Regions from separate parts of the Streptomyces sp. VTCC 41912 genome, predicted to be linked through region 4. Evidence: riboswitches for the same ligand, from Rfam matches in the RefSeq annotation. Region 4 holds a riboswitch; each other region holds the start of a gene.
The links. A riboswitch is a leader RNA that binds a small molecule or an ion and turns the genes downstream of it on or off. The one in region 4 is predicted to bind cobalamin.

Region 1 (7,420 bases), on a different contig from region 4:
GTCGCCTCTCAGGACGGACACCATGACGACCACCGGCAGCTCCCACACCGCCCCCGCCCGACGCCCGCACCGGACCACGGCCGCACCGGACTCCGGGAGCCCGGCACGCCCGGCGCCGGCCGGTCGGGCGCCGCTCAAGGGCCGGCTCGCCGTGCTGGCGGTGACCCTCGGCATCTTCACCATCGTCACCACCGAGATCCTGCCGATCGGCCTGCTGACCCGGATCGGGGCGGACTTCGGCGTCTCCGACGGCACCGCGGGGCTGATGATGACGCTTCCCGGGTTCCTCGCCGCCTGCGCGGCGCCGACGGTGACGGTGGCGACCGCCCGGTTCGACCGGCGGCTGATGCTCTGTGGCCTCGTCGCCCTGCTGGCCCTGGCGAACTTCACGGCCGCGGCCGCTCCGGCCTACTGGCTGGTGCTGCTGTCCCGGGTCCTGGTCGGCGTGGTCATCGGCGGGTTCTGGTCGATCGGGGTCGGGCTCGCCGAGCGGCTGGTACCGGCGGCGTCGGCGGGCCGGGCCACCGCCGTGATCTTCTCCGCGGTGCCGCTGGGCTCGGTGATCGGGGTGCCCGCCGGAACCTTCCTCGGCGATCTGGCCGGCTGGCGGACCGCCTGCGCCGCGGTCGGCGGACTGGCGGTGGGGGTGTGGGTGTTGACCGCCCTGGTGCTGCCACCGCTGCCGGCGGTGCGGGCCACCAGTCCGGCGTTGCTGCGCGCCACGCTGCGCGGGGTGCACACCCGGTTCGCGCTGCTGATGACGTTCCTGGTCGTGCTGGCGCACTTCGGCGCGTACACCTACGTGACGCCGTTCCTGGAACGGACCACGCATCTGGCCACCGCCGCGACGGTGACGCTGTTCCTGCTGGTCTACGGCGTCGCCGGGGTCGTGGGGAACTTCGCCGGCGGTGCCGTGGTGGCCCGGCGTCCGCGCGCCGTCTTCGGGACCGCGGCCGCGCTCCTGGCCCTGGCCACGCTGCTGCTACCGGTCCTCGGTCGGGAACCGGTCGGTGCGCTGGCCCTGCTGGTGGTCTGGGGCGTCGCGTACGGCGCGGTGCCGGTCGCCTCGCAGACCTGGTTCGCCAAGGCGGCGCCCGGGGCGCCCGAGGCGGCCTCGGTGCTGTTCACCGCGTCGTTCCAGGCGACGCTGTCGCTCGGCGCGCTGGCCGGCGGGATGGTGGTGGACCGCACGTCCCCCGCGGTGGTGATGGTGCTGGGCGGGGCGACCGCGGTCCTGGTGGCCCTGGTCGCGTGGCTGCACTTCGCCAAGCGGCCTGCGTGGCCGGTGGGTTGAGGGGAGGGCCTCCGCGGAGCGGAGGGAGGCCGGGGCGGTGTTTCACGTGAAACACCGCCCCTCCGTCACGCCCCCGAGCCGTCAGTCCTCGCCCTCCAGCTCGCCCTCGGTCTCCAGGAACGCCTCGCGCAGCGCCGCCAGCGTCTCCGCGTCCGGCTTCTCCCACATGCCGCGGGACTCGGCCTCCAGGAGGCGCTCGGCGATTCCGTGCAGCGCCCAGGGGTTCGCCTCCTGGAGGAACGCGCGGTTCTCCGGGTCCAGGACGTAGGTCTGGGCGAGCTTGTCGTACATCCAGTCGGCGACGACCCCGGTCGTGGCGTCGTAGCCGAACAAGTAGTCCACGGTGGCGGCGAGTTCGAAGGCGCCCTTGTAGCCGTGGCGGCGCATCGCCTCGATCCAGCGGGGGTTGACGACCCGGGCCCGGAAGACCCGGGAGGTCTCCTCCACCAGCGTCCTGGTGCGGACCGTCTCGGGGCGGGTCGAGTCGCCGATGTACGCCTCGGGCGCCTTGCCCTTGAGCGCCTTGACGGTGGCGACCATTCCGCCGTGGTACTGGAAGTAGTCGTCGGAGTCGGCGATGTCGTGCTCGCGGGTGTCGGTGTTCTTGGCGGCCACCGCGATGCGCTTGTACGCCGTCTCCATCTCCTCCCGGGCCGGACGGCCCTCCAGCCCGCGCCCGTAGGCGTAGCCGCCCCAGACGGTGTAGACCTCGGCGAGGTCGGCGTCGGTGCGCCAGTCGCGGGAGTCGATGAGTTGGAGCAGGCCCGCGCCGTACGTGCCGGGACGGGAGCCGAAGATCCGGGTGGTGGCCCGGCGTTCGTCGCCGTGTGCGGCGAGGTCCGCCTGGGCGTGGGCCCGGACGAAGTTGCGGTCGGCGGGCTCGTCGAGGCCGGCGGCGAGCCGCACCGCATCGTCGAGCAGGCCGATGACGTGCGGGAACGCGTCCCGGAAGAAACCGCTGATGCGCAGGGTGACGTCGATCCGGGGGCGGCCCAGCTCGCCGAGTTCGACGGCCTCCAGACCGGTGACCCGGCGCGAGGCGTCGTCCCAGACGGGGCGGACACCCAGCAGCGCGAGCGCCTCCGCCACATCGTCGCCGGACGTGCGCATCGCGCTGGTGCCCCACAGGGACAGGCCGACCGACTCCGGCCAGTCACCGTTGTCCTCGCGGTAGCGGGTCAGCAGCGAGTCGGCGAGCGCCTGCCCGGTCTCCCAGGCCAGCCGCGACGGGACGGCCTTGGGGTCGACGGAGTAGAAGTTGCGGCCGGTCGGCAGGACGTTGACCAGGCCGCGCAGCGGCGAGCCGGACGGACCGGCCGGAACGAACCCGCCGTTCAGGGCGTGCACCGCGTGGTCGACCTCGGCCGTGGTGCCGGCCAGTCGCGGGACGACCTGCCGGGCCGCGAAGTCGAGGACGTCCGCGACCGCGGTCGGGTGCCCCTCGGCGACCCGGGCCACCGCGGCCGGGTCCCACTCCGCGTCCTCCATGGCCTGGACCAGTCCGCGGGCGACCGCCTCGGCTTCGTCGGCGGCGGTGCGGGTCGCGGCCGACTCGTCCAGGCCGAGCGCCTCGCGCAGCCCGGGCAGCGCGGAGGTGCCACCCCAGATCTGCCGGGCGCGCAGGATCGCCAGCACGAGGTTGACCCGGGCCTCGCCGACCGGGGCGGCGCCCAGGACGTGCAGGCCGTCGCGGATCTGCGCGTCCTTCACCTCGCAGAGCCAGCCGTCGACGTGCAGCAGGAAGTCGTCGAAGCCGTCGTCGTCCGGACGTGCCTCCAGGCCCAGGTCGTGGTCGAGCTTGGCGGCCTGGATCAGGGTCCAGATCTGCGCCCGGATCGCGGGCAGCTTGGCCGGGTCCATCGAGGAGATCGCGGCGTACTCGTCGAGCAGTTGCTCAAGCCGGGCGATGTCACCGTAGGAGTCCGCGCGGGCCATCGGCGGCACGAGGTGGTCGACGAGCGTGGCGTGCACCCGGCGCTTGGCCTGGGTGCCCTCGCCCGGGTCGTTGACCAGGAACGGGTAGACGAGCGGCAGGTCGCCGAGCGCCGCGTCCGGACCGCAGGCGGCGGAGAGGCCGGCGTTCTTGCCGGGCAGCCACTCCAGGTTGCCGTGCTTGCCGAGGTGGACCATGGCGTCGGCGCCGAACCCGCCGTCGGCGGTGGGGGTGGCGATCCAGCGGTAGGCCGCCAAGTAGTGGTGCGAGGGCGGCAGATCGGGGTCGTGGTAGATCGCGATCGGGTTCTCGCCGAAGCCGCGCGGCGGCTGGATCAGTATCAGCAGGTTGCCGCGGCGCAGCGCGGCCAGCACGATGTCGCCCTCGGGGTTGCGGCTGCGGTCGAGGAACATCTCGCCCGGCGGCGGGCCCCAGTGCTCCTCCACGGACTCCCGCAGCTCCTGCGGCAGCGTGCCGTACCAGCGGCGGTAGTCGGCGGCCGGGATGCGGACCGGATTGCGGGCCAACTGCTCCTCGGTCAGCCACTCCTGGTCGTGGCCACCGGCCTCGATGAGGGCGTAGATCAGCTCGTCGCCGTCGCCGGACGCCAGGCCGGGCACCGGCTCGGTACCGAAGTCGTAGCCCTCGGCCTTCAGCCGGCGCAGCAGCGCGACGGCGCTCGCCGGGGTGTCCAGACCGACCGCGTTGCCGATCCGGGAGTGCTTGGTGGGGTAGGCCGACAGCACCAGCGCCAGCCGCTTCTCGGCGGCCGGGATGTGGCGCAGCCGGGCGTGCCGGACGGCGATCCCGGCGACCCGGGCGGCCCGCTCGGCGTCGGCGACGTACACCGGCAGCCCGTCCTCGTCGATCTCCTTGAACGAGAACGGCACGGTGATCAGGCGCCCGTCGAACTCCGGCACGGCGATCTGCGAGGCGGCGTCGAGCGGGGAGAGGCCCTCGTCGTTCTCCTCCCAGGCGGCGCGCGCGCCGGTCAGGCAGAGCGCCTGCAGGATCGGCACGTCCAGGGCGGTCAGCGCGCCGGCGTCCCAGGACTCGTCGTCGCCGCCCGCGGAGGCTTCGGCGGGCTTGGTGCCGCCCGCGGCCAGCACGGTGGTGACGATGACGTCGGCGGCGCGCAGCTCCTCGATCAGCTCCGGCTCGGGGGCCCGCAGCGAGGCGACGTACAGCGGCAGCGGGCGACCGCCGGCCCGCTCGACCTGGTCGCACAGGTCGTGGATGAAGCGGGTGTTGCCGCTCATGTGGTGGGCGCGGTAGTAGAGCACCGCCACGGTCGGGCCGGTCGCCTCCGACGCCGGACGCTCCAGCGGGCCCCAGGACGGGGCGGCCGCGGGCGGCTCGAAGCCGTGGCCGCTGAGCAGAACGGTGTCGCTGAGGAAGCAGGCCAGCTGGGAGAGGTTGGCCGGACCGCCGTGCGCGAGGTAGGCGTGCGCCTCGGCCGCGATGCCGACCGGGACCGTGGACGCCTCCATGAGCTGGGCGTCGGGGGCCTGTTCGCCGGTGAGCACGACGACCGGGCGGTGCTGGCCCGCGGCCAGCAGCACGTCCAGGCCGTCCTGCCAGGCGCGGATGCCGCCGAGCAGCCGGACGACGACGAGGTCGGTGCCCTCGAGGAGTCCGGGGAGTTCGGCGACGTCGAGGCGGGCGGGGTTGGCGAGCCGGTACGGCACGGGACCCGTGGCCGCCCGGGCGCTGAGCAGATCGGTGTCGGACGTCGACAGCAGCAGGATCACGGCGCAGCCCTTCCTCGGGGTGTCCACGCCCCGGGTGGTCGTATGGACGGCGGGAGTTCCTGGCTCACCCGGCGGTGGCCGGGTTCACAGTGGCGGGACCGCGCCGGATTCTCACCGGGCTTCCTCCCTTGGCGCCGTCGCTGGCGTCCGGCGGGTCAGCCGACCCGCCGACCTGCATAGTAAGGGCTGCGGCCGCACCGCGGGAGCGGGCCTTTCGGAGCCGCCCTCCACGCCCCCCTCGCCACGGTTCCGGGCGAAACCGACGTAGGTATGCTCGCCGCCATGCCGCCCTCCCCCGCACCACGCCCCGACCGGGCCGAACCACCCGTTCGGGACCGCGGCGACGCCTGCCCGGGAGCGCTGCGGCTGCACCCCGCCGCCGACGGGAACCTGGCCCGAGTGCGGCTCCCCGCAGGGGACTTGACGGTCCGCCAGGCCACCGCCCTGGCGGACGCAGCGGAACGCCTCGGCGACGGGCACCTCTCGCTCACCTCCCGCGGCAACGTCGAACTGCGCGGCCTGCCCGACGACGGCGGCCGGCACCTCGCCGACCTCCTCGCCGACGCCGGGCTGCTGCCGTCCGTACGCCATGAGCGGATCCGCAACGTACTGGCCTCGCCGCTGGCCGGACTGGACCGGCACACCCCCTCCGACGTGCGGTTGTGGGCCCGGAACCTGGACGCGCTGCTGTGTGCGAGCGATGCCGCGACAGGACTTTCGGGCCGCTTCCTGTTCGTCCTCGACGACGGTCGGGGCGACGTGGCCGGCCTGGGCGGCGATGTGACCTTGCTCGCAGAATCCGGTCGACAGGACCCGCCGGCCGCCGGGTACGCACCGGGCGCCGCGTCCGGGTGGGGAGCGCTGCTCCGGGTCGGCGACGACCGGGCGGCACTGCGGATCGCGGCGGACGACGCCCCGCGGGCGGCCCTGACGGCCGCCGAGGTCTTCCTGGCCGCGGCCGCGGAGCGCGGCAGCGGCGCCTGGCGCGTCCGTGAGCTCCCCACCGCAGGACCGCTGACCGCCCAGGAGGTGCAGCGTGCGCTGCGGGCCGCGGGCATCGCCGCGGAGCACGTGGAACATCCGGCCGCCCCCGTCCCAGGGTCGGCCGCGCACTATGCCGATGCCACCGCCCCCGGCCCGGTCGAGGGGCCCGACGGTCGCCGCGCGCTGGCGGTCCTGGCACCGCTCGGCCGGCTGGCCGCGGCCCAGTGGCGGCTGCTGACCGCGACCGCCGCCGCGGACGGCGACGGCGAACTGCGCCTCACGCCCTGGCGCGGTGTCATCGTCCCCGGCCTGGCCGCCGCACCGGCGCACCGGCGGCTGCGCGAGTTCGCCGCCGCCGGCCTGATCACCGACCCGGCATCCCCCTGGCGCCGGGTCACCGCCTGCACCGGCCTGCCGGGCTGCGCCAAGTCCCTCACCGACGTGCGGAGCGATGCGGCGGGCGTGCTCGCCAGGGGCGAAACGGTTCCGGCGAACGGTTCGGGTGCGCCCGTCGGGCTGCCCGTGCACTGGTCGGGCTGCGAGCGGCGGTGCGGCCATCCGCACGGTGCCTGGGTCGACGTGCTGGCGACGCCCGACGGCTATCGGACCACCGCGATGTCTCCCAAGTCCCTTGCCCGACCGCCGGTTTCACGTGAAACAGCCGGGCCGGGCACCGTTTCACGTGAAACGCCCCGGCCGGGCGTCGTTTCACGTGAAACGCCGAGCGCATCCGCCGCCCCTCCGGCTGCCCCGCTCCCCTCCACCCCTCAACCCACCACCCCGAGGCCCCAGTGACCGCGTTCGACTACGAAAAGGACGGGGCGGCCATCTACCGCCAGTCCTTCGCCACCATCCGCGCCGAGGCGGATCTCTCCGCACTGCCCGCCGACGTCAGCCGGGTCGCGGTCCGGATGATCCACGCCTGCGGCATGGTCGATCTCGTCCGCGATCTGGCCTTCACCCCGGGCGTCGTGGCCAGTGCGCGCGCCGCGCTGCGGGCCGGTGCGCCGATCCTGTGCGACGCCACGATGGTCGCCAGCGGGGTGACCCGCAAGCGGCTGCCGGCGGACAACGAGGTGCTGTGCACCCTCGGCGACCCGTCGGTCCCGGAGCTCGCCGCGCGGATGGGCACCACACGCAGCGCTGCCGCCCTCGAACTGTGGCGGGACCGGATGGAGGGCGCCGTGGTCGCCTTCGGCAACGCGCCCACCGCGCTCTTCCGGTTCCTCGAAATGATCGAGGAGGGGGCGCCCCGCCCCGCCGCCGTCCTCGGCATCCCGGTCGGCTTCATAGGCGCGGCCGAATCCAAGGACGCGCTGATCGACCATCCGTCGAAGCTGGATCACATCGTGGTGCGCGGGCGGCGCGGCGGCAGTGCCATGGCCGCGGCCGCGATCAACGCCCTGGCGAGCGAGGAAGAGTAGGCGTGAGCGAGCAGCAGGCGAGCAGCGGCACGAC
Region 2 (7,420 bases), on a different contig from region 4:
GCGAGCGCACGGCCGAGGGCTTCTACCGCGTGCAGAACGGCATGGCACCGGTCATCGCCCGCGGCCTGGCCTACGCCCCGTACGCCGACCTGATCTGGGTGGAGACCGGCACCCCGGACCTGGCACAGGCGCGGGAGTTCGCCGAGGCCATCCACGCCGAGCACCCCGACCAGATGCTCGCCTACAACTGCTCACCGTCCTTCAACTGGAAGGCCGCCCTGGACGACGACCAGATCGCCAAGTTCCAGCGCGAGTTGGGTGCGATGGGCTACAAGTTCCAGTTCATCACCCTGGCCGGCTTCCACTCCCTCAACCACGGCATGTTCGACCTCGCCCGCGGCTACGCCGAGCACGGGATGACCGCCTACGTCGACCTCCAGGAGAAGGAGTTCGCGGCTCAGGCGCAGGGCTTCACCGCGGTGAAGCACCAGCGTGAGGTCGGCACCGGCTACTTCGACCTGGTGTCCACCGCCGTCAACCCGACCTCCTCCACCACCGCCCTGGCCGGCTCCACGGAGGAAGAGCAGTTCCACTAGGCCGCCGGGCCGGACGCCCTCCCGCGTCCGGCCGGCCCTCGGCCGCGCGGAGGGCGGGCGACCGTCTCCGCCCCCTGCGCTCCTTTCCCCCAGGAGATCCCGATGTCCATCACCGCACTCACCCAGCAGGTTCGTGTCCTCGCTGCACTCGGCGAGCGGCACGACGAGATCCTCACCCCCGCCGCCCTGGCCTTCGTCGGCCGGCTGGCCGAGGTGTTCGAGCCGCGTCGGCGGGATCTGATGAAGGAACGCCGTCGGCAGGCGCTGCGGCTGGCATCGGGCTCTCCGCTCGACTTCCCCCTGGTCACCGCCGCCGTCCGCAACGATCCCTCCTGGCGGGTCGCGCCGCCCGCGCCCGGCCTGACCGACCGCCGTGTGGAGATCACCGGCCCACCGGACCTCCGGATGACCGTCAACGCCCTCAACTCCGGCGCGAAGGTGTGGATGGCGGACTTCGAGGACGCGACCGCACCCTCGTGGGACAACGTCATCGGCGGGCAGCTCAACCTGCTCGATGCCATCGAGCGCCGGATCGACTTCACCACCCCCGAGGGCAAGGAGTACCGGCTCGGCGAACGGCTCGCCACCCTCATGGTGCGCCCACGCGGCTGGCACCTGGACGAGGAGCACCTGGAATGCGCGGGCCGCCCGGTTCCCGCCGCGCTCGTCGACTTCGGCCTGTACTTCTTCCACTGCGCCCAGCGACAGCTCGACGCCGGTCACGGCCCGTACTTCTACCTTCCGAAACTGGAGAACCGCTACGAGGCCCGCCTCTGGAACGACGTCTTCGTCCTCGCCCAGGAGCTGCTCGGCATTCCCCGCGGCACCATCCGCGCCACCGTCCTCATCGAGACGATCACCGCCGCGTTCGAGATGGAGGAGATCCTCTACGAGCTGCGCGAGCACAGCGCCGGACTCAACGCCGGCCGCTGGGACTACCTTTTCAGCATGATCAAGACGTTCGGGCACCGCACGGACTTCCTCCTGCCCGACCGCGCCAAGGTCACGATGACCGCCCCGTTCCTGCGGGCCTACACCGAACTGCTCGTGCGCACCTGCCACCGGCGCGGGGCGCACGCCATCGGCGGCATGGCCGCGCAGGTGCCGAGCAAGGACCCGGCCGTGAACGAGGCCGCGCTCGCCAAGGTCCGCCTGGACAAGGAGCGGGAGACCGAGGACGGCTTCGACGGGTCCTGGGTGGCCCATCCCGCCCTCGTCCCCGTGTGCCGCGCGGTCTTCGACGGCGTCCTGGGCGACCGCCCCCACCAACTCGACCGCACCCGCGACGACGTCGACGTGACCTCGGCCGACCTGCTGTCGGTGCGGCGGATCAGCGGACCGCCGACCGCGGACGGGGTGCGCACCAACATCTCCGTCTCCTTGCGGTACTACGCGGCCTGGCTGCGCGGGCAGGGCGCGGTCGCGCTCGACGGGCTGATGGAGGACGCGGCCACCGCGGAGATCGCCCGCGTGCAGATCTGGCAGTGGCTCCGACACCGGGTCATCGACCGTCGGACCGTGGAAAGGGTCCTCGACGAGGAGACCGCCGCGCTCGGGGCCGAGTACCCGTGGGCGCCCGTCGACGACATTCGCGCGCTCTTCGAGCGGAACACGCTGACCGGCGAGCTACCGATGTTCTTCACCCCGGATGCCTACACCCGCCACCTCGTGCGGCGGACGGAGGTCCGGGCGTGAGCGCGGCCGTCGAACGCGTCGGCGTCGTCGGCGGCGGGCAGATGGGTGCCGGGATCGCCGAGGTGTGTGCGCGCGCCGGGCTGGACACCGTGGTCTGCGAGGCGAACGCGACCGCTGCGCGCACCGCCCGGGACCGGATCAGTGCCTCACTCGACCGGGCAGTGCGGCGCGGAAAGCTGCAACAGGCGGCGGCACGGGACGCGCTCGCCCGGATGGTGTTCACCAGCAGTCTGGACGATCTGGCCGACCGGCAGCTCGTCATCGAGGCGGTGGTCGAGAACCCGGACGCCAAAACCGAGGTGTTCGCCGCCCTCGACAAGATCGTCGAGGATCCGGCAGCCGTCCTGGCCACCAACACCTCCTCCCTCCCGATCATGCGGCTCGGCATGTCGACCCTCCGCGCGGACCGGGTTGTCGGCCTGCACTTCTTCAATCCGGTCCCCGTGATGCCGCTGGTCGAGGTGGTGTCCTCGCTGCACACCTCGGCCGAGACCACCGCCGCGGTCGAGGACTTCGCCACCCGCACGCTCGGCAGGACGGTCATCCGTTCCCAGGACCGCGCCGGCTTCGTCGTCAACGCCCTGCTGATCCCCTACCTCCTCTCCGCCATCCGCATGGCGGAATCCGGCTTCGCCACCGCCGCCGACATCGACACCGGCATGGAACTGGGCTGCGCCCACCCGATGGGACCGCTCGAACTCGCCGACCTGATCGGCCTGGACACCGTCGCCTCGATCGCGGAGTCCCTGTACGCCGAGTTCCGCGAACCCCTCTACGCCCCGCCGCCGCTGCTCCGGCGCATGGTGGAGGCAGGGCTTCTCGGCCGTAAGACAGGCCGGGGGTTCCACCCTTACGAGCAGGACTGATGACCTGATGGGACACGGGCTGAGGGGCCCGCACCGCCACCGGGGATGAGGGTCTTCGGTGAGCGGATCAGGGGAGGGGCGGGAAGCGCGCGTACCGGCGCTTCCCGCCCCTTCGGTGTTCCGCCCCCAGGTGTCCTGATTCACTTTGCGATTCCTGGACGGCCCTCGTCACGGCGTGGCGACAGCCCGTAGGGTGGCGGGAGCAGCTGGTTCACCCCGTCCGCCAGGCGGGGTGTCGCAAGAGGGAACCCGGTGGGAATCCGGGACTGCCCCGCAGCGGTGAGTGGGAACGACCGCCGTCATACGCACTGGGTCCGAGGTACCGGACCCGGGAAGCGACGGCCAGTAGGTGTCCTCCGAGAAGGAGGGCGTGCCCACGAGTCCGAAGACCTGCCAACTGCCCGCGCGCGGACCACTCCGTGCGCGGACACCCCGGTGACCTCGAGGGCGGGTCGGCGTACACACCAGACGGAACGACCGTGCCTTCGCCGCGCGGGGTCGCTGCCGTCCGGTTCGTCATTCCCTTCGCGCTCTCGTCCCGTCACCGGGACCCCAGGGATTCATCTCGCGAAGGAGATCTCCGTGACCAGCAAGTCCGCAGCCGCGGCAGCACGGGCCACCGTGTACGGCTACCCCCGCCAGGGTCAGCACCGGGAACTCAAGAAGGCCATCGAGGGCTACTGGAAGGGCCGCGTCACCGCCGACGCCCTCCGAGGCACCGCCGCCGAACTCCGCCGGAGCAACTGGCAGCAGCTCGCCGACGCCGGCATCCACGAGGTGCCGACCGGCGACTTCTCGTACTACGACCACGTCCTGGACACCACCGTCATGGTCGGCGCGATCCCCGAGCGGCACCGCGACGCCGTTGCGGCACACGCCCTGAACGGCTACTTCGCCATGGCCCGCGGCACCCAGGAGGTCGCGCCGCTGGAGATGACCAAGTGGTTCGACACGAACTACCACTACCTGGTCCCCGAACTGGGTCCCGACACCCACTTCACCGCGAACTCCGCGAAGCAGGTTGCCGAGCTCAAGGAAGCCCTCGCCCTCGGCCTGGCCGCCCGCCCGGTCCTGGTCGGCCCGGTCACCTACCTCCTGCTCGCCAAGCCCGCCCCGGGCGTAGCGGCGGACTTCGAGCCGCTGACCCTGCTGGACCGGCTCCTGCCCGTGTACGCCGAGGTCCTGGCCGACCTGCGCGCGGCCGGCGCCGAGTGGGTGCAGCTCGACGAGCCCGCACTGGTCCAGGACCGCACCCCGGCCGAGCTCGACGCCGCCGAGCGTGCCTATCGTGACCTCGGTGCCCTCACCGACCGGCCCAAGCTGCTCGTCGCCTCCTACTTCGACCGCCTCGGCGACGCCCTTCCGGTGCTCGCCAAGGCACCGGTCGAGGGGCTCGCCCTCGACTTCACCGAGGCGGCGGCCGCCAACCTGGAGGCCCTGGCCGCCGTTGGCGGGCTGCCCGGCAAGCGCCTGGTCGCCGGGGTCGTCAACGGCCGCAACATCTGGATCAACGACCTGCCCCAGTCCCTGTCCACCCTGGGCACCCTCCTCGGGCTCGCCGACCGGGTCGACGTGGCCGCCTCGTGCTCCCTGCTCCACGTCCCCCTCGACGCGTCCGTCGAGCGGGACATCGAGCCGCAGATCCTGCGCTGGCTGGCCTTCGCCAAGCAGAAGTCCGCCGAGATCGTCGCCCTCGCCAAGGGCCTCGCCCAGGGCACCGACGCCATCACCGGCGAACTCGCGGCCAACCGCGCCGCCCTCGCCTCCCGCGCGGGCTCGCCGATCACCCACGACCCGGCCGTACGGGCCCGGATCGCCGCCGTCACCGACGCCGACGCCCGCCGCTCCCAGCCGTACACCGAACGGGCCGCCGCCCAACGCGCCCACCTCGGGCTGCCGCTGCTGCCCACGACGACCATCGGTTCCTTCCCGCAGACCGACGAACTGCGCGCCGCCCGCGCCGACCTGCGTGCCGGCCGCATCGACACCGCCGGCTACGAGGAGCGCATCAAGGCCGAGATCCAGGAGGTCATCTCCTTCCAGGAGACGACCGGGATCGACGTGCTGGTGCACGGCGAGCCCGAACGCAACGACATGGTCCAGTACTTCGCCGAGCAGCTCACCGGCTACCTCGCCACCCAGCGCGGCTGGGTCCAGTCCTACGGCACCCGCTACGTCCGCCCGCCGATCCTGGCCGGCGACATCTCCCGCCCCGAGCCGATGACCGTCCGCTGGACCACGTACGCCCAGTCGCTGACCCGACGTCCCGTCAAGGGCATGCTCACCGGGCCCGTCACCATGCTCGCCTGGTCCTTCGTCCGCGACGACCAACCCCTCGGCGACACCGCCCGGCAGGTCGCACTCGCCCTGCGCGACGAGGTCGACGATCTCGAAGCGGCCGGGAGCTCGGTCATCCAGGTCGACGAGCCCGCGCTGCGCGAGACCCTGCCGCTGCGGGCCACCGACCGGGAGGCGTACCTCGCCTGGGCCACCGAGGCGTTCCGCCTGTCGACGGCGGGCGTGCGGCCGGACACCCAGATCCACACCCACATGTGCTACGCCGAGTTCGGCGACATCGTCCAGGCCATCGACGACCTCGACGCCGACGTCATCAGCCTGGAAGCCGCCCGCTCGCACATGCAGGTGGCCCGCGAACTCGCCGCCCACGGCTATCCGCGCGAGGCGGGGCCGGGGGTCTACGACATCCACTCCCCGCGCGTGCCGAGCGCCGAGGAGGCCGCCGAACTGCTGCGCACCGGACTGAAGGCGATCCCCGCCGAGCGACTGTGGGTCAACCCCGACTGCGGCCTGAAGACCCGCGGCTGGGCCGAGACCCGCGCCTCGCTGGAGAACCTGGTCGCCGCGGCGCGCACCGTGCGGGGTGAGCTGCCCGCCTCCTGATCCCGACCCCGGTGGGCCGGGACGCTGGTGGCGTCCCGGCCCACCGAACAGCACCGCCATGACCGAGGCACACGAGGGGGTCCCATCCTGCTTCCACCGGCATGCGCCGCCACCACGTGGGCCCGATGCCGTGACGATCAGTCCCGCCGGTCCCGTCAGTCCAGCTCGAAGTGACTGGGACGGCCGTCGCACTCGATCAGGCGGCCCAACTCGGCGGCCTTCGCCCGGGTCATGAGGGTCCAGGTGCCGTCGGTGCGGCGAAGGGCTGTCGAGTGCCAGGGGGTGGTCCAGGCATCGGGCGCGTCCAGCAGGCGGATGCCGAACTTGCGGGCGCCGACGGGCTGGGGGTGGATGGACAGGCGTACGGAGCGGGGGTGGTGGTCGGCGATCAGGTCGCCCCAGGCGCGGCTGCGCTGGATGACGCCGTACGCGCGCTGCCGGCACTCGCGCTGGAGGGCGGAGCGGGTGCCCGCGTGGTCGGCGGTGTCCTCGACGAGGAAGCGGGTGATGCCACGGTAGAGGGCGAGGGTGTTGTCGTCGGTGCGGACCTCGGCGCGCAGGGCGTCCAGTGTGGGGGCGTAGCTCTTGTGGAGGTGGGCGCGCTTGGTGTCGTGCGGGAGGTCGCCGAACACGTCGCGCAGGTCGAACACGGAGAGTCCGGTCAGGCCCGCGTGGCCTATGAGGGCGCGGAGTTCGTCGGCGTAGGCGTCGATGTGCTCGTCGGGGACGCGGACGAGGTCGCCGAAGGCGTGTCCGTCGGAGCAGACGACCATGCGGGCGCCGGGCGGGTGGATCCGCTCGATCTCGGTGCAGAGGGTGTTGAGGAAGCCGAGGGAGAGTCGTTCTCCCTGGTCGGGGAGGTGGCCGAGGACTTTGGCGGGGTTGGGGGACTTGCAGGGGAAGCCGGGCAGGGTGAACGTGACGGGGGCGTCGTCGCGTACGAAGTCGGCGATCTGGCGCAGTTGGTGCGGAAACCTCTCGGCGGGGGCGGGGCCCTGGTCGGTTGTCCGGTGGTGCGGTAGGAGCAGGTTCAGGATCGCGATGCTGCGTCTCGTGGAATGGGCGTCCGGCGCGGTTGTCGGCGGCATGTCGTTCCTCCGTGAGGCGTGCGGGCATGACGGCATGGCGCCGTGGCGAGGGGCGGCCAGGCGCGGTCAGGCGGATGGGGTGGCGGATCAGCCGGGTCCGGGGCGAGCGGTGTGGCCGGCCCCGGTCAGCCGAAAGCCGGCGTCACCGGCGTGTCGGAGGCGGTTCAACGGCGTCGGTCGTAGCCCACGGGCAGGTGGTTGGTGCCACGGCCGAGGACGGCGGGGATCCACTCGATGTCCTCGTCCCTGATGGCGAGGTGGAGGCCGGGGAGTCGGGTGAGCAGGGCGTCCAGGGCGACCTGGAGTTCGGTGCGGGCGAGGGCGGCGCCGGGAC
Region 3 (7,420 bases), on a different contig from region 4:
TCGCCCGCCGGCTCCGGCCCGGACTCCTCGGACCGCGCCGGGCGCTCCGGCTCCTGCTGGCGGGGGAGCTCCGGGCCGGGCGCGTCGCCGGGCTGCTCCCGGGGCCCGCCGTCCTGCGGCGGCAACCCGCCGGGCCCGCCGCCGGGGCCACCGTCCGGTCCGTCCGGTCCGTCCGGTCCGTCGTCCGGACCCTCCGGCTCCGGATCGTCCTCGCCCTCCGGGTCCTGCCCGCCGGACTCCTCCAGCACCTGGTCGAGCTTGTCCTCGTCGAGCCCGGGCGCGTCGAACGGGGCCCGCCGGCGCCGGTGCGGCAGCGCGAGCAGCGCCGCCTGGCGGACGTCCTCCGGGAGCACCTCGGTCCGCTCGTCCCAGGCCGCCAGCGCGGTCGCCGTGCGGGCCATCACGATGTCCGCCCGCATCCCGTCCACCTCGAACGCCGCGCAGGTCGCCGCGATCTGCCGCAGCGGCCCGTCGCCGAGCCGCACCTGCGGCAGCAACTCCCGCGCCAGCGCGATCCGGTCCCGCAGCCGACGCTCCTCGTCCGCCCAGCGCGCCGCGAAGCCGGCCGGGTCGTCGTCGTAGGCCAGCCGGCGCCGCACCACCTCGACCCGCTGCTCCGGTTCCCGGGACGCCGCGACCTCCACGGTCAGCCCGAACCGGTCCAGCAACTGCGGCCGCAGCTCGCCCTCTTCGGGGTTCATCGTCCCGACGAGCAGGAACCGCGCGGCGTGCCGCACGGAGACGCCCTCCCGCTCCACGTAGGAGGCGCCCATGGCGGCGGCGTCCAGCAACAAGTCGACCAGGTGGTCGTGGAGGAGATTGACCTCGTCCACGTAGAGGACGCCCCGGTGCGCATCGGCCAGCAGGCCCGGCTCGAACGCCTTCACGCCCTCGGACAGGGCCCGTTCGATGTCCAGCGCGCCGACCAGCCGGTCCTCGGACGCGCCCACCGGCAGCTCGACCATCCGCGTCGGCCGGTGCTCGGCGTCGGCCGCGCCGTGCGGACCGTCCGGGCAGGCGGGGTCGGGCGCTGCCGGCGCGCAAGCGAACCGGCAGCCGGCGACCACGTCCACGACCGGCATCAGCTCCGCCAGTCCGCGCACCATCGTCGACTTCGCGGTGCCCTTCTCGCCCCGGACGAGCACCCCGCCGATCGCCGGCGAGATCGCGTTCAGCAGGAGTCCCAGGCGCATGTCGGCCATGCCGACGACCGCCGTGAACGGGTACTGCCGGGTCGTGTTCTCGGTCGTTGTCATGCCCTGTTGTCCTCCACGTCGCCGGCCGGCTCCTGTCGTGTCCCCTGCATCGTGCTCACGGCGCCCCCGGAGGGACGAACGGCACCCCCTCCGGCACCCCCTCCTCGATCAGCCGCAGCAGCGCCTTGGTGTCCGCGTGCTCCTCGATCAGATCGCCCAACCGGTCCAACTGCTCCTCGCGCAGCGCCCCGAAGCAGGTGTCCGGTGCGGGTACGAACCGGCGCCCGGCCGCCCGGGCCACCTCCCGCAGGAACGCCCGCCTGAAGCCGTCGCTCTCCAGGGAGCCGTGCCAGTGCGTGCCCCACACGGACCCCACCCGGCACCCGTCCAAGAACTCCTCGTCGCCCCCGGCCACTTCGGCGACCCCGTGGTGGATCTCGTACCCCTCCACCGGCTCGCCCAGCGCCCGACCGACGGGCCGGGCGAGGGTCTTCTCCACCGCGAAGCGGACCCGGACCGGCAGCAGTCCCAGCCCGTCGACCGCACCCGCGCGCGACTCGACGTCGTCCTCGATGTGCTCGCCGAGCATCTGGTAGCCGCCGCAGATGCCCAGCACCGGGCGGCCCTCGGCGGCCCTGCGGACCACCGCGTCGGCCAGTCCGCGCTCGCGCAGCCAGGCCAGCGCGCGGACCGTGCCGCGGGTCCCGGGCAGCACCACCAGGTCCGCGTCGACGAGTTCCTCCGGCCGGTCCACGAACCGCACCACCACGCCCGGTTCGGCGGCCAGCGCGTCCACGTCGGTGAAGTTGGACATCAGCGGCACCGCGCACACCGCGACCCGCAGCACGTCCTCGCCGGCCGGCGGCGCCACCACCGACTCGCGGACCGTGCCGCGCAGCGACACCCTCAGGCCGTCCTCCTCGTCGATGCCGAGCCCGTGCGCGTACGGCAGGACGCCGTAGGTCTGCCGTCCGGTGATCCGGCGCAGCATCTCAAGGCCCGGCTCCAGCAGCGTCACGTCGCCGCGGAACTTGTTGACGAGGTAGCCGGCGACCAGCGACTGGTCCTGCGCGGACAGCAGCGCGGTGGTCCCGAAGAACGAGGCGAAGACGCCGCCGCGGTCGATGTCGCCGACCACCACGACGGGGATCCGTGCCGCCCGGGCGAGGCCCATGTTGACGATGTCGGTCCGCCGCAGGTTGATCTCGGCCGGGCTGCCGGCGCCCTCGCAGACGACCGCGTCGTGGGTGCGTCGCAGCTCCGCCAGGCAGTCGGTCACGGTGCCGAGCAACTGCTCCTGCCGGCCTGCGTGGTAGCCACGGGCACTCAGCTCGCCCACCGGCTTCCCCAGCAGCACCACCTGGCTGCTGCGGTCGCTGCCCGGCTTGAGCAGCACCGGGTTCATCAGCGCGGTCGGCTCGACCCGGGCCGCGGCCGCCTGCATCGCCTGGGCCCGGCCGATCTCCGCGCCCTCGCGGGTCACGAACGAGTTCAGCGACATGTTCTGCGCCTTGAACGGCGCCACCGAGACACCCTGTCGCGCCAACCAGCGGCAGATGCCGGCGGTCACCACGCTCTTGCCGGCGTCGGACGTCGTCCCGGCCACCAACAGTCCGCCGCCCACGGCCCCGTCGGCCGTCTTCCTCCGCCCGTTCACCGGGTCACCCTCCCGCTCACGTCCGCCGCCACGCCCTTCCTCCCGCGTCGTACCGCGCCGACCGCCAGCCGGCCCGCCACCGTGACGCCCAGCGCCAACAGGCCGACCCGCCGGGACAGTCGGGCCGCTCGCTCGATGTCGGGCACCGCGGGGGGCCGTCCACCACCGTTGAGCACCGGCCGGTGCTCCACCCGCCCGCCGTACGCGAGGGTGCCGCCCAGCCGGACGCCCAACGCGCCGGCGAACGACGCCTCCACGGGGCCGGCGTTGGGGCTCGGGTGCGCGCCGCCGTCGGCCCGCCAGGCCCGCAGCGCACCGCGCCGGTCGGGGCCCGCCAGCACGGTCAGCGCGGCGGTCAGTCGGGAGCCGGGCCAGCCGGCGACGTCGTCGAGGCGGGCCGCCGCCCAGCCGAACCGCCGGTAGCGCGGCGACTTGTGCCCCACCATCGCGTCCAGGGTGTTCACCGCCCGGAACGCCACCAGGCCGGGCACGCCCGCGACCGCACCCCACACCAGGGCGCCGACCACCGCGTCGGAGGTGTTCTCGGCGACCGACTCCACCACCGCGCGGGCCATCTGCGGCCCGTCCAGCGCCTGCGGATCGCGCCCGCACAGGTGCGGCAACCGCTCCCGTGCCACGTCGAGGTCCCCGACGGCCAGCGCGCCGCCCACGGCCCGCGCCTCCCGGCCGAGCGAGGTACCGCCCAGCACCGCCCACGCGGCCGCCGCGGTCAGCGCGGTCCGGGCGCCGGGACGCTCCCGCAGGGCGCGCTGGAGCAGCGCGGCGCCGGCGGCCGCGCCGCCCGCGCACAACAGGGTGTGGGCCGTTCCGTGGCCGCGGTGGTCGCGCCACAGCCGGCGTTCGAGGGCGCCGGCGGCCCGGCCGAAGGCGGCCACCGGATGACCGCGCCGCGGGTCCGCGAGGATCAGGTCACCGAGGAAGCCGAGGGCCGCGCCGCACGCGTACCCCGCGTGTTCGCCGCGCATCGGATCAGGCCGCCGTCCGGCCTCGAAGGGGCCCTGGGACAGCGGGCAGTGGAGCTCTCGACGGGCAGCCGGGCATGGCGGTATGTCCTCACTCAGGGTCCGCGCCCTGGCTCGACGTGACGGCGACCAGAGTCTCCTGGCTCCCGGATCGGCGCCGCCCCCGGCCTTCCCGCCCGTACGGCGTGCGTACGGGCCGTGGCCCTCGTCGGAGGAGCGCTCCCCGGTGACAGTGGCGGGACCGCGCCGGATTCGCACCGGACTTCCTCTGCTGTCGCCGATTGGCCCCGGAAGTCCACCACGCCCGCCCAGGTCCGTCAACTCACCCTTGACCTGCGACGCAGCGCCGACGGCCGCCCTGTGGCGAAGGCCACGCGCGGGCCCGGCGGGGTGCCGCACGCGGACGGGGCGCCCGGGGCCGCGGCTGCTGCCGCGTCCACCGGACGCCCCGTCCGTTGCCGGCCGTGCCGGCGCCGCCGTCAGGCGGCGACGATCAGGTAGATCCCGTAGGCCACCGCGGCCGCGCAGAGCCCGTAGGCGGCCAGTGCCCCGGCGCGCGCCCCCGTGCCGGGGGCGGTCGTGGCCGCCGCGTCGCCGTCCGCGGCGGGCTTGCGGGAGGTGCCCACGATCCCGACGGTGAACAGGCCCACGAGCCCCACCGTCACCACGAGGCTGACGCCGAAGACCTGGCCGAGAGCTGCCCAGTCGATGTGCATTGCGTAGTCCTTAGGTCGGGGTGAGCGGCGTCAGGACGAGGCCGTCGCCGGCTGGGCGGGGGCCTTCGCCGACTGGTGGGCAGGGGCGGGGTGGGGAGCGGCGTCCGTTGCGGCGTGCGCTTCCGCGGGTGCTTCGGCGTGCGCCGGGACGGGCCCGGCCGGCGGCGGCGCGACCGTCTGCAGCGCCGCGGTGACGACGCCCGCCGGCTCCACCGCCGGTCCCTCGTTGACGTTGGTGTGGTCCACCGGCTTGCGCCGGGAGGCCGCCCAGATGCCGCCGCAGATCGCCAGGGCCAGGACGGCGACCGTGGCCACGCCCCAGGAGCCCTGGTCGGCGAGGTAGGCGGCGCCGGCGGAGACCAGTCCGGCGGCCGGCAGGGTCAGGCCCCAGGCCAGGACCATCCGCCCGGCCGTGGACCAGCGCACCACGCCGCCCTTGCGGCCCAGCCCGGAGCCCATCACGGACCCGGAGCAGACCTGGGTGGTGGAGAGCGCGAAGCCGAGGTGGGAGGAGGCCAGGATGGTGGCCGCGGCGCCGGTCTGGGCGGCGAAGCCCTGCGGCGGCTGGATGTCGGTGATGCCCTTGCCCATGGTGCGGATGATCCGCCAGCCGCCCAGGTAGGTGCCGAGCGCGATGGCCAGGCCGGCGGAGGCGATCACCCACATCGGCGGGTCGGCGTGCGGGGCGACGACCCCGCCGGTGATCAGCGCGAGGGTGATCACGCCCATCGTCTTCTGCGCGTCGTTGGTGCCGTGGGCCAGCGAGACCAGGGCGGCCGAGGCGATCTGCCCGGCGCGGTAGCCCTTGGCGGTGTCGGCCTCGTTGCGGCCGCGGGCCAGTCGGTAGGTGAGCCGGGTCGCGGCCATCGCGGCGAGCCCCGCCACGAACGGCGCGGCGACCGCGGGGATCAGGACCTTCATGACGACGGCCTCGCCGTGCACGCCGCCGGTGCCCACGGACACCAGCGTCGCGCCGATCAGTCCGCCGAAGAGGGCGTGGGACGAACTGGACGGCAGGCCCGCCAGCCACGTGAGGAGGTTCCAGACGATGGCGCCCACCAGACCCGCGAAGATCACTTCAGGTCTGATGCCGGCGCTCTCGTCGATGATGCCGCCGGAGATGGTCTTCGCCACCTCCACGGAGAGGAAAGCCCCGACGAGGTTGAGCCCCGCCGACATCGCCACCGCGGTCTTGGGTCGCAAGGCCCCGGTGGAGATGGTGGTGGCCATTGCGTTGGCCGTGTCGTGGAAGCCGTTCGTAAAGTCGAACACCAAGGCCGTGACGATCACGATCCCGATGAGAAGCGTGATGTGTTCCATTCACCCAGGCAATCCGTGTCGAAGGTCAGTGTCCTCGGGACCGTACGGACGACGGGTGAACGGAAAGTGAACTCGGCCGGGCGCCGCGGTGACACCCCCGCAGTGTTCACGCGGAGGCGCCCCTGCCGTCACTTCCGTCTCATCCGTCGGCAAATCTCCTGAGCTGGGCCAGGGTCCCGTTCCAGCGGTCCTGATCGCCCGGCAGCGGCCCCCGCGAGGCGTACTGCCGGATGGTCAGGTACGACCAGCCGGCGGGCAACTGGGCCGCGCCCGAGTAGTCCGCCAGCCACAGCGGGTGGGTCGCGCCGAAGGCCCGGCTGCCGCCCGTGCAGCGGTCCCACCAGCGGGCGGTGGTGTAGATCACGGGCCGCCGGCCGGTGCTGCGCCGCACCTCGTCGCTGAACGCCCGTATCCAGTGGACCATCGCCGTCCGCCCCAGCCCGAAACAGGACTGCCGGGCGTCGTACGGGTTGTGCTCGATGTCGAGGGCGGGTGGCAGCGTCCAGCCGTCCGCCTTCCAGTGGCCGCCGTGCTGGAGGAAGTACTTCGCCTGCCGGGCGCCGGAGGAGGCGCTGGGCACGGCGAAGTGGTAGGCGCCGTGCAGCAGCCCGGCCGCCCGGGAGCCGCTGTACTGCGACGAGAAGCGCGGATTGCGGTAGCGGTCCGACTCGGTGGCCTTGACGTAGACGAACCGCGCGCCCTTCGCGCGGGCCGCCCGCCAGTCGATCTGCTTCTGGTACGAGGAGACGTCGTGTCCGAGCGGGCGGCTGTCCGCTGCGGCCTGCGAGGGGTGTTCGGCGAGTGCGGTGCCCCCGGCCAGCGAGGCCACCGCTATCGCGGTCGCCAGCCTGGTCCGGGGGGCGGAACGGTCACAAGTCATGGGTCCCCCTGGGTGATGACATGTGAAGGGGTGTAGTTCACTCGACGTTAATGGATGAGTGACGCTAAGTGGTCCATCCCCGGCCAATCGCCCTCAGATGGCCAGGTACCCCCATATGGCGGATACCGGACAGTTGACGGGATGGCGTACAGTGCCCCGGCCCGCTCGTACGGTGTCCCACAGCGCCCTCGTGCGTTTCCGCACGTCCCGCAGCGTCGCACCGGAGGACAGCATGAAGGACCACCCCGATCACCTCGCCGACGCCTGGAGCGAGCTGGTCGCCACCGCCCGCCGCACCGCCGCCGACGGCCTCGTCGTCGGCACGTCGGGCAACGTCTCGGTCCGCGTCAAGGACCTGATTCTCGTCACGCCCAGCGGCGTCCCCTACGACCGGCTCGGCCCGTCCCACCTGACCGGCGTCGACCTCGACGGCCACCCGATCATCGGCAGGCTCCGCCCCACCAGCGAACTTCCGCTCCACCTCACCGTCTACCGCCACACCGACGCCACCGCCGTCGTGCACACCCACGCCCCGAACGCCACCGCGGTCTCCACCCTCGTCACCGAACTCCCGCCCATCCACTACATGGCCGCCGCGCTCGGCGGCCCCGTCCGCGTCGCCCCCTACGCCCTCTACGGCAGCGACGAACTCGCCGCCCACATGCTCG
Region 4 (7,420 bases):
TCCCGCAGCACCACGTGGGCGACGACCAGCTGACCGCGGTCCTCGTCGGGCCGGCCGACCACCGCAGCTTCGGTGACGTCCGGGTGCCGCAGCAGGGCGTCCTCCACCTCGGGGCCGGCGACGTTGTACCCGGCCGAGATGATCATGTCGTCCGCGCGGGCCACGTAGTGGAAGTAGCCGTCCCGGTCCCGTACGTAGGTGTCGCCGGTGAGGTTCCAGCCGTCGCGGACGTAGCCGGTCTGGCGGGGGTCGGCCAGGTAGCGGCAGCCGGTCGGGCCGCGGACCGCCAGCAGCCCCGGTTCGCCGTCCGGCACCGGGCGGCCGTCCGCGCCCACCACGCGCGCCTCGAAGCCGGGCACCGGCAGTCCCGTCGTCCCCGGCCGGATCGCGTCGTCGGCGGCGGACAGGAAGATGTGCAGCAGCTCGGTGGCGCCGATGCCGTTGATGATCCGCAGGCCGGTCGCCTCGTGCCAGGCCCGCCACGTCGCGGCCGGCAGGTTCTCGCCGGCCGACACGCAGCGGCGCAGCGAGCCCAGGTCGTGCCCGGCGAGCTTGGGCAGCATCGCCCGGTAGGCGGTCGGCGCGGTGAACAGCACCGAGATCCGGTGCGCCGCGACGTCGGCGAGCATCCGCTCCGGCCCGTTCCAGTCGGCCAGGTACGTCGAGGCGCCGACCCGCAGCGGGAAGACCACCAGCCCGCCGAGCCCGAAGGTGAAGCCGAGCGGCGGGCTGCCGGCGAACACGTCGTCCGGCCGCGGCCGCACCACCTGCGCGGAGAAGGTGTCCGCGATGGCCAGCACGTCGCGGTGGAAGTGCAGGCACCCTTTGGGGCGGCCGGTGGTGCCCGAGGTGAAGGCGATCAGCGCGACGTCGTCGGAGGCGGTCGGCACCGCTGCGTACGGCGCGCCGCCGGGCCGGGCGCACCGCGTCAGGTCGTCCGGGCCGTCCCCGCCGAACGGCGTGATGCGCAGCCCCGGGACGCCCGCCCGGACCAGGTCGCCGACCGCGCCCGCGTCGCACAGTGCGTGCCGGACCCGGGCGAGCCCGCAGATCGTGGCGAGTTCCTCCGGCCGGTGCGCCGCCAGGACGGTCACCGCCACCGCGCCGGCCTTCATGACCGCGAGCCAGCAGGCGGCCAGCCAGGGCGTGGTGGGGCCGCGCAGCAGCACCCGGTTGCCCGGCACGACGCCCAACGGGCCGGTGAGGGCGTGCGCGATCGCGTCGACGCGTGCTTGCAACTCCCCGTAGGACCACGCCCGGCCGTGCGCGTCGCGGATCGCGGGGCGGTCCGGTCCCAGCCGGGCGATGGTGCCGTCGAGGAGTTCCGCCCCGCAGTTCAACCGGTCCGGATAGCCCAGGTCGGTGAGGTGCGGCCACTGCTCGGGCGGGGGTAGGCGGTCGCGCGCGAAGGTGTCGGTGTGGGCCGAGGACCGTAGCTCCATGCGGGGTGCGCCCCCTTGGGCCGGGTGGCCGCCGCGCGGCCGGGGAGGGGTGGTGGTCGGGTGCGGGGACCGGGGAGGACTGCCGTACGGATCCTCGTCAGCGTAACGTCATCGTGACGGCAGTCAACAGACCGCGATATCCGGCCGCCGGGCCGTCGCCGTGCCCGGTCCGCTACCAGGGAGCCGCCTCGTGACCGCATTCGCACTGGGACCGGAGGAACAGCAATGGTGCGCCGAACTGCGCGCCCGGACCGCCGAACGGCTGCGCCCCCTCGCGGAGCAGGGGCGAGGGGGCCGGGTCAACCGGCCCCTGGTCGCCGCCCTCGGCGAACTGGGCCTGCTCGCCCGGCTCTTCCCCGACGGCGGCAGCCCCAGGGCGCTGGACCTGTGCCTGCTGCGCGAATCGCTGGCGCAGGAGTGCACGGAGGCGGAGACCGCGCTGGCGCTCCAAGGACTGGGCACCTGCCCGATCCTCCAGTCCGGGACGGACGCCCAACGGGCCCGCTGGCTGCCGGAGGTGACGGCCGGCCGGGCCGTCGCGGCCTTCGCGCTGAGCGAGCCGGGCGCGGGCTCGGACGCCGCGGCGCTCGCCCTGACGGCCGCGCCCGACGGGCCCGGCCGCTGGCGGCTCACCGGTGAGAAGTGCTGGATCTCCAACGCCCCCGAGGCCGACTTCGCCACCGTCTTCGCCCGCACCGGCGGTGCCGACGGCGCCCGCGGCATCACCGCCTTCCTCGTCCCGGCCGACCGCCCGGGGCTGGGCGGCGAACCGTTGGACATGCTCAGCCCGCACCCCATCGGCACCCTGGTCTTCGACGGCACGCCGGTGACCGACGCGGACGTGCTCGGTGACGTGGGCGGCGGGTTCGGGGTGGCGATGCGCACGCTGAACCTCTTCCGGCCGAGCGTGGGCGCCTTCGCGGTCGGCATGGCGCAGGCCGCGTTGGACGCCGCGCTGGCGCATGCCGGGACGCGCACCGCGTTCGGCGGGCCGCTCAGGGAACTCCAGTCCGTCGGCCACCGACTGGCCGAGATGGCCACCCGCGTCGAGGCCGCCCGCCTCCTGGTCTACGCGGCAGCGGCCGCCTACGACCGCGGCGCCCCGGACGTCGCCCGCCGCTCGGCCATGGCCAAGCTCCTGGCCACCGAGACCGCACAGGAGGTCGTCGACGCCGCCGTCCAGATCCACGGCGCCCGCGCGCTGCGCCGCGGCCACCTGTTGGAACACCTCTACCGCGAGGTCCGCGCACCCCGCATCTACGAGGGTGCCACGGAGGTCCAACGCTCCCTCATCGCGAAGGAGTTGTACCGCGACGCCGGTCGCCAGCCGGTCTGAGGTGCCGCTGCGCACGAGACCGTGCCGGCCTCGCGGTGGGCCGATTCCCGGTGCGTCGGGTGTCGCCGAGGGCCGTCGAGGGTGGACTTACTAGGACGTCCAACTATATCGTCGTGACCAAGGCCCGCGGTGCAGGGAAGCCGGTGCGATTCCGGCGCGGTCCCGCCACTGTGACCGGGGAATGCGCTCCCCGAACGAGACCGGCCACTGACGGAGCAGTCCGTCGGGAAGGCCGGGGAGCGCGTGCTGATCCGGGAGTCAGGATACCGGCCGCGGGATGTTCCGTGTTGTCCACGAGGATGGAGCAGACACGCATGGCACCGGCATGCACCCGCGCCCCCGACCGGCGGATCCGACGGGTGCCGCGCACCGACCTCTGACGGTCACCCGGCCCCTGCGCATCCCGCGCCGCCCGCACGCGCCGCTGTTCGGCGACCGTGCCGGGCCGGCGCGCCATCCCCGGATCTCACCTGACGGAGAGCAGGCATCCATGGTCCGTGAACTGGCACATCTCATCGGCGGCAAGCAGACCCCGGGCGCCTCGGGGACCTACGGCGACGTGCACGACCCCAACACCGGCGCCGTCCAGGCCCGGGTGCCGCTCGCCGGCCGCGCCGAGACCGAGGCGGCGATCACCGACGCCGCCGGGGCCCAGCACGCGTGGGGCGAGTGGAACCCGCAGCGCCGCGCCCGGGTGCTGCTGAAGTTCCTCCAACTCATCGACGGGGAGCGGGAGTCGCTGGCCCGGCTGCTGTCGTCCGAGCACGGCAAGACCGTCGCCGACGCCCACGGCGACCTCCAGCGCGGCCTGGACGTGGTGGAGTTCGCCGCCGGTATCCCCCATCTGCTCAAGGGCGAGTTCACCGACAACGCCGGCAGCGGCATCGACGTGCACTCCCTGCGCAGCCCCATCGGCGTCACCGCCGGCATCACCCCGTTCAACTTCCCCGCGATGATCCCGCTGTGGCAGGCAGCCCCCGCCCTGGCCTGCGGCAACTCCTTCATCCTCAAGCCCTCCGAACGCGCTCCCTCGGTGCCGCTGCGGCTCGCCGAACTGTTCCTGGAGGCGGGGCTGCCACCGGGCGTCCTCAACGTCGTCAACGGCGGCAAGGAAGCGGTCGACACCCTGCTCACCGACCCCAGGGTCGGGGCCCTGGGCTTCGTCGGTTCGACCCCGATCGCGGCGCACCTGTACGCCACCGCCGCCGCGCACGGCAAGCGGGCCCAGTGCTTCGGCGGCGCCAAGAACCACCTGGTCGTGATGCCGGACGCCGACCTGGACCAGGCCGTCGACGCGCTGATCGGCGCGGGCTACGGCTCGGCGGGGGAGCGCTGCATGGCGATCTCCGTGGCCGTCCCCGTCGGCGAGGCCACCGCCGACGCCCTGGTGGAGCGGCTCAAGGAACGCGTCGGGCGGCTGCGCGTCGGCCGCAGCGACGACCCCGAGGCCGACTTCGGCCCGCTCGTCAGCCGCGAGGCCCTGGACCGGGTGCGCCGCTACGTCGACATCGGCGTCAACGAGGGCGCCGAACTGGTCGTGGACGGACGCGGGTTCACCCTCCCCGGACACGAGGACGGCTTCTTCGCGGGCCCCTCGCTCTTCGACCGCGTCGCCCCGCAGATGCGCGTCTACCGGGAGGAGATCTTCGGGCCCGTCCTGTGCGTCGTGCGGGCCGCGGACTACGAGGAGGCGCTGCGGCTGCCCAGCGAGCACCCGTACGGCAACGGCGTGGCGATCTTCACGCGGGACGGGGACACCGCCCGCGACTTCACCCGCCGGGTGAACACCGGCATGATCGGCGTCAACGTGCCCATTCCGGTGCCGGTGGCCTACCACACCTTCGGCGGCTGGAAGCGTTCGGGCTACGGCGACCTGGGCCAGCACGGGCCGGACGCGATCCGCTTCCACACCCGCACCAAGACCGTCACCTCGCGCTGGCCCTCCGGGACCAAGGAGGGCGCGAGCTTCACCCTCCCGACGATGGGATGAGCGCCGTGCCCACCACCCTGCTCACGGAGGACCAACTCGCCCTCGTCGAAGCCACGTTGGACTTCACCCAGGACCACCTCGCCCCGCACGCCGTCGCCTGGGACCAGGCCAAGCACTTCCCCCTCGACGTGCTGCGCAAGGCCGCGGGCCTGGGCCTGGGCGGCCTCTACGTGCGCGAGGAACACGGCGGCAGCGGACTGAGCCGCACCGACGGGGTGCTGATCGTCGAGACCCTGGCGTCCGGCTGCCCGTCCATCGCCGGGTTCGTCTCGATCCACAACATGGTCGCCTGGCTGATCGACCACTACGGCGACGCCGCGCAACGCGAACGCTGGCTGCCGCGCCTGTGCGCCATGGAGGACCTGGGCAGCTACTGCCTGACCGAACCGGGCGCCGGCTCGGACGCCGCCGCCCTGCGCACCCGCGCGGTGCGCGACGGCGACCACTACGTCCTCACCGGCGTCAAGCAGTTCATCTCGGGCGCCGGCGCCTCCCAGACGTACCTCGTCATGGCCCGCACCGGCGACGACGGCGCGCGCGGCGTCTCCGCCTTCCTCGTCGACAAGGACGATGCCGGCCTGTCGTTCGGCCCCAACGAGAAGAAGATGGGCTGGAACGCCCAGCCGACCCGACAGGTCGTCCTCGACCGGGTGCGGCTGCCCGCCGACCGGCTGCTCGGCCACGAGGGCGAGGGCTTCCGCATCGCCATGAGCGGGTTGAACGGCGGCCGGCTCGGCATCGCCGCCTGCTCCCTCGGCGGCGCCCGCGCCGCACTGGACCGCAGCCTGGTCCACCTCGCCGACCGCGAGGCGTTCGGCGGGCGCCTGCTGGACGCGCAGGCACTGCAGTTCCGGCTCGCCGACATGGCGACCGAACTCACCGCCGCCCGCGCCCTGGTCCACCAGGCCGCCCACGCCCTGGACCGCGGCGACCCGCAGGCGCCGCAACTCTGCGCGATGGCCAAGCGGTTCGCCACCGACACCGGCTACGCGGTCGCCGACCGGGCCCTGCAACTGCACGGCGGCTACGGCTACCTCAGCGACTACGGCATCGAAAAGATCGTCCGAGACCTGCGGGTCCACCAGATCCTGGAAGGAACCAACGAGATCATGCGCGTCATCGTCGCCCGCGGCCTGACGGAGGCACTGCGGTGACCGGCTCCGACGACCCCGTCCTCCTGACCGGAGAGGGCCGCACCGCCCGCATCACCCTCAACCGGCCCCGCGCCGTCAACGCCCTGACCCACCCCATGGTCGACCGCATCGACGCCGCGCTGACCGCCTGCGAGACGGACCCCGCGGTGGCGGCCGTGGTCCTCACCGGCGCCGGGGAGCGCGGCCTGTGCGCCGGCGGCGACATCCGCGCCATCTACGAGGACGCCCGCGCGCGGGGCACCGCCTCGGCGGCCTTCTGGCGCGCCGAGTACCGGCTGAACGCCCGCATCGCGCGCTACCCGAAGCCCTACGTGGCCGTCATGGACGGGATCGTGATGGGCGGCGGGGTCGGCCTCTCCGCCCACGGCAACGTCCGCCTCGTCACCGAGCGCTCCCAGATCGCCATGCCCGAGACCGGCATCGGCTTCGTCCCGGACGTCGGCGGCACCTACCTGCTGGGACTGGCCCCCGGCGAACTCGGCACCCACCTCGCGCTCACCGGCACCGCGATCGGCGCCGCCGACGCCCTGCTGTGCGGCCTCGCCGACCACTTCGTCCCGTCGGACCGGCTCGTCGACCTGCTCGCGGACCTCACCACCACCGAGGTCTGGGACGCGCTGGAACGCCACGTGCGCCAGCCGCCGCCGGGCGAACTCGCCCGGGAGCGCGCCTGGATCGACACCTGCTACCGCGCGGACACGGTGGAGGAGATCGTCGACCGGCTGCGCGCCCACCCCGCACCGGCGGCCGGGCGGGCCGCCGAGACCCTGTCCCGGAAGTCGCCCACCGCCCTCAAGGTCACTCTCGCCGCCGTGCGCCGCGCCCGGCACCTCGGCCCCCTGGAACGCGTGCTGGAGCAGGAGTACCGGATCTCCTGCGCCGCCCTGTCCTCGCCCGACCTGGTCGAGGGCATCCGGGCCCAGGTCATCGACAAGGACCGGACCCCGAAGTGGTCACCGGGCACGCTCGCCGAGGTCGGCGCGGCGGACGTGGAACGGTTCTTCGCCTCCCCCGAACCGCCCGGCCCCGACGCGCCCTTCGGACCCGCCCCCCGCGCGACGGCACAGGAGGTGCCGTGGTGAACGACCCGATCCGCACCATCGGCTTCATCGGCCTCGGCCACATGGGCGGACCCATGGCCGCCAACCTCGTCAAGGCCGGCCACCGCGTCATCGGATTCGACCTGGTGCCCGAACTCCTCGCCGCCGCCACGGGGACCGGGGTCGAGGCGGCCGGTTCGGCCGCGGCGGCCGTGACCGCGGCGGACGTGGTGATCACCATGCTGCCCGCCGGCCGGCACGTCCTGGGCCTGTACCGGGACGACGGGCTGCTGGCCGCCGCCCGCCCCGGCACGCTGTTCGTCGACTGCTCCACCATCGACGTCGCCGACGCCCGCACCGCCCACGACGCCGCGGCCGCCGCCGGCATGCGCGCCCTGGACGCGCCCGTCTCCGGCGGCGTGCCCGGCGCCGAGGCCGCCACCCTCACGTTCATGGCG

Region 1: linked by a shared signal. The riboswitch ahead of cobN (cobaltochelatase subunit CobN) and the one ahead of ACJ6WD_RS31870 (CoA-acylating methylmalonate-semialdehyde dehydrogenase) in region 4 are both predicted to bind cobalamin.
Region 2: linked by a shared signal. The riboswitch ahead of metE (5-methyltetrahydropteroyltriglutamate--homocysteine S-methyltransferase) and the one ahead of ACJ6WD_RS31870 (CoA-acylating methylmalonate-semialdehyde dehydrogenase) in region 4 are both predicted to bind cobalamin.
Region 3: linked by a shared signal. The riboswitch ahead of ACJ6WD_RS35225 (cobalamin biosynthesis protein) and the one ahead of ACJ6WD_RS31870 (CoA-acylating methylmalonate-semialdehyde dehydrogenase) in region 4 are both predicted to bind cobalamin.

Annotation. Positions count from the first base shown of each region.
Region 1 is NZ_JBJMAB010000003.1:351,099-358,518, reverse strand. Features, by position in the region: gene ACJ6WD_RS07000 (MFS transporter) at 23-1,294, shown strand; gene cobN (cobaltochelatase subunit CobN) at 1,376-4,978, opposite strand; cobalamin riboswitch at 5,011-5,163, opposite strand; gene cobG (precorrin-3B synthase) at 5,249-6,757, shown strand; gene ACJ6WD_RS06985 (precorrin-8X methylmutase) at 6,754-7,386, shown strand; gene ACJ6WD_RS06980 (precorrin-2 C(20)-methyltransferase) at 7,389-7,420, shown strand, end outside.
Region 2 is NZ_JBJMAB010000010.1:131,884-139,303, reverse strand. Features, by position in the region: gene aceA (isocitrate lyase) at 1-536, shown strand, start outside; gene aceB (malate synthase A) at 639-2,231, shown strand; gene ACJ6WD_RS17375 (3-hydroxybutyryl-CoA dehydrogenase) at 2,228-3,097, shown strand; cobalamin riboswitch at 3,303-3,496, shown strand; gene metE (5-methyltetrahydropteroyltriglutamate--homocysteine S-methyltransferase) at 3,680-5,998, shown strand; gene ACJ6WD_RS17365 (L-tyrosine/L-tryptophan isonitrile synthase family protein) at 6,154-7,086, opposite strand; gene ACJ6WD_RS17360 (cytochrome P450) at 7,251-7,420, opposite strand, start outside.
Region 3 is NZ_JBJMAB010000041.1:57,675-65,094, reverse strand. Features, by position in the region: gene ACJ6WD_RS35235 (putative cobaltochelatase) at 1-1,256, opposite strand, end outside; gene ACJ6WD_RS35230 (cobyric acid synthase) at 1,312-2,853, opposite strand; gene ACJ6WD_RS35225 (cobalamin biosynthesis protein) at 2,850-3,839, opposite strand; cobalamin riboswitch at 3,969-4,106, opposite strand; gene ACJ6WD_RS35220 (hypothetical protein) at 4,316-4,552, opposite strand; gene ACJ6WD_RS35215 (inorganic phosphate transporter) at 4,583-5,872, opposite strand; gene ACJ6WD_RS35210 (lysozyme) at 6,012-6,752, opposite strand; gene ACJ6WD_RS35205 (class II aldolase/adducin family protein) at 6,985-7,420, shown strand, end outside.
Region 4 is NZ_JBJMAB010000033.1:33,836-41,255, forward strand. Features, by position in the region: gene ACJ6WD_RS31860 (AMP-binding protein) at 1-1,442, opposite strand, end outside; gene ACJ6WD_RS31865 (acyl-CoA dehydrogenase family protein) at 1,633-2,778, shown strand; cobalamin riboswitch at 2,882-3,068, shown strand; gene ACJ6WD_RS31870 (CoA-acylating methylmalonate-semialdehyde dehydrogenase) at 3,269-4,768, shown strand; gene ACJ6WD_RS31875 (acyl-CoA dehydrogenase family protein) at 4,765-5,922, shown strand; gene ACJ6WD_RS31880 (enoyl-CoA hydratase/isomerase family protein) at 5,919-7,004, shown strand; gene mmsB (3-hydroxyisobutyrate dehydrogenase) at 7,046-7,420, shown strand, end outside.